DNA from 2 places in the Limosilactobacillus sp. DJ3M12 genome. Region 1 is predicted to be linked to the other one. Evidence: predicted binding sites of a transcription regulator. Region 1 holds the regulator's gene; the other holds the start of a gene.
The links. Region 1 encodes HrcA, which represses chaperone genes, less so after heat shock. Its sites were predicted from a motif close to TTAGCACTCNNNNNNNNNGAGTGCTAA; they were not measured.

Region 1 (3,433 bases):
ACGGCTTCGTCAGGATTAATTGAGTGGTTAGGTTCCTTACCAGTTAATTCCTTAACCATTTCTTGAACAGCAGGAATACGAGTAGATCCACCGTTTAAGATAACTTCATCAATGTCATCAAAAGTAAGATCAGCATCTTTCAAAGCATTCAATACTGGTTGCTTTGTCCGTTCAACTAAGTCATTAGTTAATTGGTTAAATTGTGCCCGGCTTAATGTCTTTTCCAAGTGTAATGGACCGTTTTCACCAGCTGAAATAAATGGTAAGCTGATTTGTGCCTCTTGAACACCTGACAAGTCCTTCTTAGCCTTTTCAGCAGCATCCTTCAAACGTTGAAGAGCCATCTTATCTTGAGAAAGATCAACACCATGTTCTTCCTTAAAGCCATCAATTAACCAATCCATGATCTTTTGGTCAAAGTCATCCCCACCTAAATGAGTATCACCATTAGTAGAAAGAACTTGGAAGACACCGTCACCTAATTCAAGGATGGAAACATCGAATGTACCACCACCAAGGTCATAAACAAGGATCTTTTCATCTTTGTCCTTCTTGTCAAGACCGTATGCTAGGGATGAAGCAGTAGGTTCGTTAATAATCCGCTTTACATCAAGGCCCGCAATTTTACCGGCATCCTTAGTAGCTTGACGTTGAGCATCATTGAAGTATGCAGGAACAGTAATAACTGCTTGAGTAACAGTATCACCAATGTAGTCTTCAGCATATTTCTTAAGGTATTGCAAAATCATTGCTGAAATTTCTTGTGGAGTATATTTCTTACCATCAACTTCAACAGTGTATCCTGCTTCACCCATGTGACTCTTGATTGATGAAATAGTGTTAGGATTAGTAATCGCTTGACGCTTTGCTACTTCTCCAACTTGAGTTTCACCATTCTTAAATGAAACAACAGATGGTGTTGTCCGACTTCCTTCTGGGTTGGTGATAATCTTAGGTTCATTACCTTCCATAACAGCAACCGCAGAGTTAGTAGTACCTAAATCAATACCAATAATCTTATTACTTGCCATAATTTATTTCCTTCTCTCACAAATTTATTGAGCTACAACAACCATTGCTGGGCGTAATACCCGGTCTTTGAGTTGATATCCTGCTTGAAGAACATTAACAACAGTTTCAGGCTTCTGACCTTCTTCGACCGAAACAGTTTGAACTGCCTGGTGAAGAGTAGGATCAAATGTTTCACCATCAGCTTTGATTTCAGTGATGCCATGATCATTTAATGCCTTTACAAGATGATCATGGACCATTTGAATGCCCTTTTTAAGTTGCTTGCCATTATCGTCTACAACTTCAATTGCTAAAGCCCGTTTAAGGTTATCAAGCACTGGTAAAATTGACTTTGCTAAATCCTGACCATCATATTTAAGGATTTGAGCCCGTTCTTTATTAAAACGATTAGTCATATTTTGAATTTCTGCTTCTGCTCGTAAATATTTGTCATCTTTATCAGCGAGCTGCTTCTTTAAGTCAGCGATCTCTTCTTTTAATTTAACAGTTTGATCATCCTTCTTATCTGAAGCCTCTTTTTTTATATCTTTTTTAGGTGCCTTTTCATTTTCAGGCGCAGTTTGTTTTTGTTGTTCTTCTTGTTTTTCCTTGGCCAATTAACTCGCCTCCTATGAATCATAATAGTGACGGTAGAAATCTAATAGCCGTTTTGCTAATTCTTGGCGAAAGGCATTTACAATTCCAATCGTCCGTGAATAAGGCATCCTTGTTGGACCAAGAACTGCAATAATTCCTCGTCCATATTGTTCAACATTATAACTTGCAGTAATCAAGCTATAATCATCAAGAAGCTTATTCTTAGAGATTTCTTGACCGATTTTAACATTAACTCCATTATCTGAGGTAAGTGTTGAATCCAAGATATTCGATAAGTTGTCGTTCTTATCTAACAAGCCATACAGTGATTGGATTGCATGGGGATCATGAGTACTTGCAAAATCCAGTAAGTTCAATCGACCACCAACGAAAAACCGCTCACGTGCTGCTTGAGATAAGACATTATCAAAAATATCAAGGAAACCATCGGGACTATGCATATAATGCAGAACCTGAAGTGGAATATCATCTTTTAGTCGTTTTACCACTTCTGATAGCGGCAAACCAACTAATTGATCATTAATCATTCTAATTACTGCCTGCAATGCATCTGTGTCAATGTCCGACGGCAAAGTGAATGACTGATTTTCAACCTCACCGTTATCGGTAACCAAGATCGCAATAACCTTATGATTTCCTAGCGGCACAACTCGAAAGCCACTCAAACGAACACTTTCTTGCTCAGGCTTTAATGTAAAAGCAGTATATGAAGTTAAGTTTGATAAGATATCTGCTGAATGTGAAATAATCTCGTCAATCTTTTGAAAACCGGTTCCAAGTGAGTTTTGAATTACTACCAGGTCATTATCAGTAACTGCTTGTGGATCAAGCAAATTATCAACATAATAACGGTAACCTCGTTTTGATGGAATCCGGCCTGATGAAGAGTGCTCTTTTAAGATCAAATCATTGTCCTCTAAAACCGCCATCTCATTACGGACAGTTGCTGAACTGACCTTAAAAGGCAACTTTTCTGCTAAATGTTTTGATCCAACCGGTTGACCAGTTGATGTGTATTGACGTACAATCGCTTGCAGAATCTTTTTCTGTCGTTGTGTTAGCATCGTATATCACTTCCCCTTTTAGCACTCATTAGGGTCAAGTGCTAAACACACTGTATAATATACCAATTACTCCCCTAAAAGTCAAGAAACGTCAAATAATTTTTAAAAGGAGCTTTATCCATGAAACATAAAGAACATCGCTATATTCAACCTCAGAATACTCAAGAAGCAATGTTATTAATTCAGAAGTTATTTAATAAATACCGCAATGCGTCCCTAACGAATGAACTATTAGAATACCATAACAACCTAATCTATCGCTTGCAGTCAGATATTAAAGACGAAGCAATTAAGGAGAACAATCCTAATCAACTTAAGGCACTTGCTTCCATGACCGAAATTATGCGTAACTGGACAACAGTACGCTTAAACGGCCAGCCTTTTAACGGGAAAATGCGGCATTTCAAATTAGTGACTGATGGCGGATTCAAATTTGAACGAAATATTCATAAAATTAACCAGACTACCAGTCATCGGGGAAGTCGGCATTAAAAAAGAGGTTTGATGAATCTTGGTGGCGAAATTGCCACGAAAGATCAATCTAAACCTCTTTTATTTATATTTTTCTAAAATACGACGGGCGTTTTGTTCATCTTGCTTCATCTGTGCTACTAATGCATCCGCTCCCGTGAACTTTTCTTCGCCACGAAGGTACTGATACCAGCGCACAACTACTTCTTCACCATACACCATTTGTTGAAAATCAAATAGATTAATCTCAACCGTTAATTGATTAGCAT
Region 2 (3,433 bases), on a different contig from region 1:
TAAAAAAAGATCCCAACATTTGAAAAAACAAACATTAGAATCTTTTCTGCCCACAAAATTAAATTTTAGTCAAATGGTATTACATCATACCGCCCATGCCGCCTTGTGGAGCAGCAGGAGCTTGGTTATTAGCATTTGGATCTGGCTTATCAGCAACAACCGCTTCAGTAGTAAGAAGCAATGCTGATACGGAAGCAGCGTTTTGAAGAGCAGAACGGGTAACCATTGTTGGGTCAACAATACCAGCCTTGATCATATCTTCAAACTTGCCATCTGCAGCGTTGTAACCAATACCTTCTTTTTCGTTCTTTAATTCATTAACAATAACAGAGCCTTCAACACCAGCGTTTTCAGCAATTTGACGAACTGGTGCTTCAAGGGCAGCCTTAACAATATTGATACCAGTTAATTCATCACCATCGGCTTCAATCTTGTCAAGAGCAGGAATTACGTTAATTAAAGCAGTTCCACCACCAGGAACAAATCCTTCTTGAACAGCAGCACGAGTAGCGTTCAAGGCATCTTCAATCCGGTACTTCTTTTCCTTCAATTCAGTTTCAGTTGCGGCACCAACCTTAACAACGGCAACCCCACCTGAAAGTTTTGCAAGACGTTCTTGAAGTTTTTCCTTATCGAAGTCGGAAGTTGACTTAGCAATTTCTTGCTTAATTTGGTCAACACGTTCTTGGATAGCCTCCTTTGAACCAGCACCATCAACGATAGTAGTAGTATCCTTTGTAACTGTAACCTTGTTTGCTTGACCTAATTGATCAACAGTAGCGTCCTTAAGACTCATCCCAAGGTCGTCAGAAATAACAGTACCGCCAGTCAAAACAGCAATATCTTGAAGTTGAGCCTTACGACGGTCACCAAAGCCAGGAGCCTTAACAGCAACAACATTAAAGGTACCACGAATCTTGTTCAATACAAGAGTTGGTAATGCTTCACCAGTAATATCATCAGCAATGATCAAGAGAGCACGGCCTTCTTGAACAACTGATTGAAGCAATGGCAAAATGTCTTGGATATTACTAATCTTCTTGTCAGTAATCAAAATATATGGATTGTCAAGGTCCGCTTCCATCTTGTCGTTATCAGTTACCATGTATTGTGACATGTAACCACGGTCAAAGCTCATTCCTTCAACAACATCAACGCTAGTGTCAACACCACGAGAATCTTCGATAGTAATTACACCATCATGGCCAACCTTTTCCATTGCATCAGCAATTAGCTTACCAACTTCTGGATTAGCAGCTGAAATAGAAGCAATTTGTTCGATATCATCCTTGGTCTTTACATCGTGTGACATCTTCTTCAAAGCTTCAACAGCAACTTCGGTAGCCTTGTCAATACCACGACGAATACCAACTGGGTTTGCACCAGAGGTAACGTTCTTCATACCAGCATTAACAATTGCTTGGGTTAAAACAGTAGCAGTTGTAGTACCATCACCGGCAATATCGTTAGTCTTTGAAGCAACCTCGGCTACTAACTTTGCACCCATATTTTCAAATTGGTTTTCAAGTTCAATACTCTTAGCAATAGTTACACCATCATTAGTAATAGTTGGTGTGCCGTAGCTTTGTTCCAAAACAACATTCCGTCCCTTTGGACCCATTGTTGTCTTAACAGTATCAGCTAATTTATCAACACCACTGAGCATAGCGCTCCGTGCATCTTCAGAAAACTTAATTTCTTTTGCCATTTATGTCACCTCAAAATTAAATTCATTATTTAAAAGAGACGGTGAAGGAATTTCATTCTTTCTGTCTCCTGCTCTTAATTCGCTTATTTAACTATTCAACGATTGCTACTAAGTCTTTAGCATGAACAACTAAGAACTTTTCACCGTTGTATTCTACTTCGTTGCCTGCGTACTTATCAAATAATACGCGGTCGCCTTCCTTAACAGCTGGAGCAAGCTTTTGTCCGTTTTCTAAAGTACGACCTTCTCCAACGGCAATAACCTTTCCAGTAGTTGGCTTTTCCTTCACATTGGAAGCAAGGACAATTCCACCAACTGTCTTTTCTTCTTCAGTTTCAGCTTTTAGAACAACGCGATCTCCTAATGGTTTTAACACGTTAATCCCTCCATCTTGTTAATAAATTTTATTTTTAGCACTCAAACTCTTCAAGTGCTAACCACATGTTTAAATATAACATGTTCTCTTTAAAATGCAACAAAAATACTTTGACTTTTTTTGACCATTTTTTAAAACTTAAGAGATCATACCTACAATCCATGACTTTTATTAATAATTTAGTAAACAAAAAGCATTGGTTGAACGCTTTCATCAAACCAATGCTCTCCTAATTTATTCAATTGAATCTTCAGTATAATTTTTAATGAAGTAAATTAATGTTTGAAGTTCGTTTGTTAAGTCAATGTTTTGAACTTGAACATTTTTTGGCACAGATAAACGAACAGGAGTAAAGTTAAGAATTCCCTTCACACCAGCTTCAACTAATTGGTCCGCAACATGTTGGGCCTTGATTCCTGGAACGGTTAGAATAACAACATCAATCTGTTGCTCTTTTAACTGCTTTACCATATCCTCGGATGGGTAAATTGGAATACCGCTTTTGACTGTATTGGCATATTCTGGCTTAGTATCAAATGCCGCACTGATCCGTAAATTAGTATCTTGGTGGAAATTAAAGTTTAACAAGGCACTTCCCAAACTACCAACTCCGACTAAGGCAACACTAACTAATGAGTCTTGGTGTAAGATTCCTTTAAAAAACTTTAATAGACTTTCAACGTCATAACCGTATCCCCGCTTACCTAATTCACCAAAATATGAAAAGTCACGACGAATCGTTGCCGAATCAACTTGCACAGCCTCCGAAAGTTCAGTTGATGATACCCGTTGCTTATTTGCGTCTTTCAATACATTTAAATAACGGAAATATATTGGCAACCGTTTCGCAGTCGCGCGTGGAATCTTTTTATTAGCCATTCTACTTTTATTCCTCCTAAAACAAGCCCTTCTCAACCTAGTTTGCCAACTAATTACTAAGTTTTTGACAAGGATAATGTTACTAATTTTTACTTTGTGAAATTTAAGTCTAAGTATATTCTAGCAATTAAACCCTTTTTTGTGAACTAAAATACAAAAATATTTTCAACTTTTTATTTAAAATTAAAAATCTGCTAAAATAAAACCATATTAAATCAACGAATTAAATGAGGTTTCAATATGTTACTTTTACAGACAAATGACGTTGTGCGTCGATTTGGCGCGGACGTTTTATTTCACAATATGAACATGCAAATCCAAGAGCATGGCCGTACTGCGCTTGTTGGGCGTAATGGTGCTGGTAAAACGACCTTGTTAAAAATGATCGCTGGAATCACCGAACCAGATGAAGGAACAATTACGAAGGTTAAAGATTTGACAATTGGTTACTTGGCCCAGGATCAAGGACT

Region 2: a site for HrcA is predicted at 2,119-2,145, ahead of groES (co-chaperone GroES). Genes of this name have one in related genera too.

What each region holds. Positions count from the first base shown of each region.
Region 1 covers NZ_CANCWY010000001.1:127,456-130,888, reverse strand. The annotation lists gene dnaK (molecular chaperone DnaK) at 1-1,031, opposite strand, end outside; gene grpE (nucleotide exchange factor GrpE) at 1,056-1,628, opposite strand; gene hrcA (heat-inducible transcriptional repressor HrcA) at 1,641-2,693, opposite strand; gene QOS06_RS00660 (hypothetical protein) at 2,814-3,185, shown strand; gene ribF (riboflavin biosynthesis protein RibF) at 3,246-3,433, opposite strand, start outside.
Region 2 covers NZ_CANCWY010000023.1:16,716-20,148, reverse strand. The annotation lists gene groL (chaperonin GroEL) at 80-1,708, opposite strand; gene groES (co-chaperone GroES) at 1,800-2,084, opposite strand; gene QOS06_RS09355 (redox-sensing transcriptional repressor Rex) at 2,319-2,963, opposite strand; gene QOS06_RS09350 (ABC-F family ATP-binding cassette domain-containing protein) at 3,204-3,433, shown strand, end outside.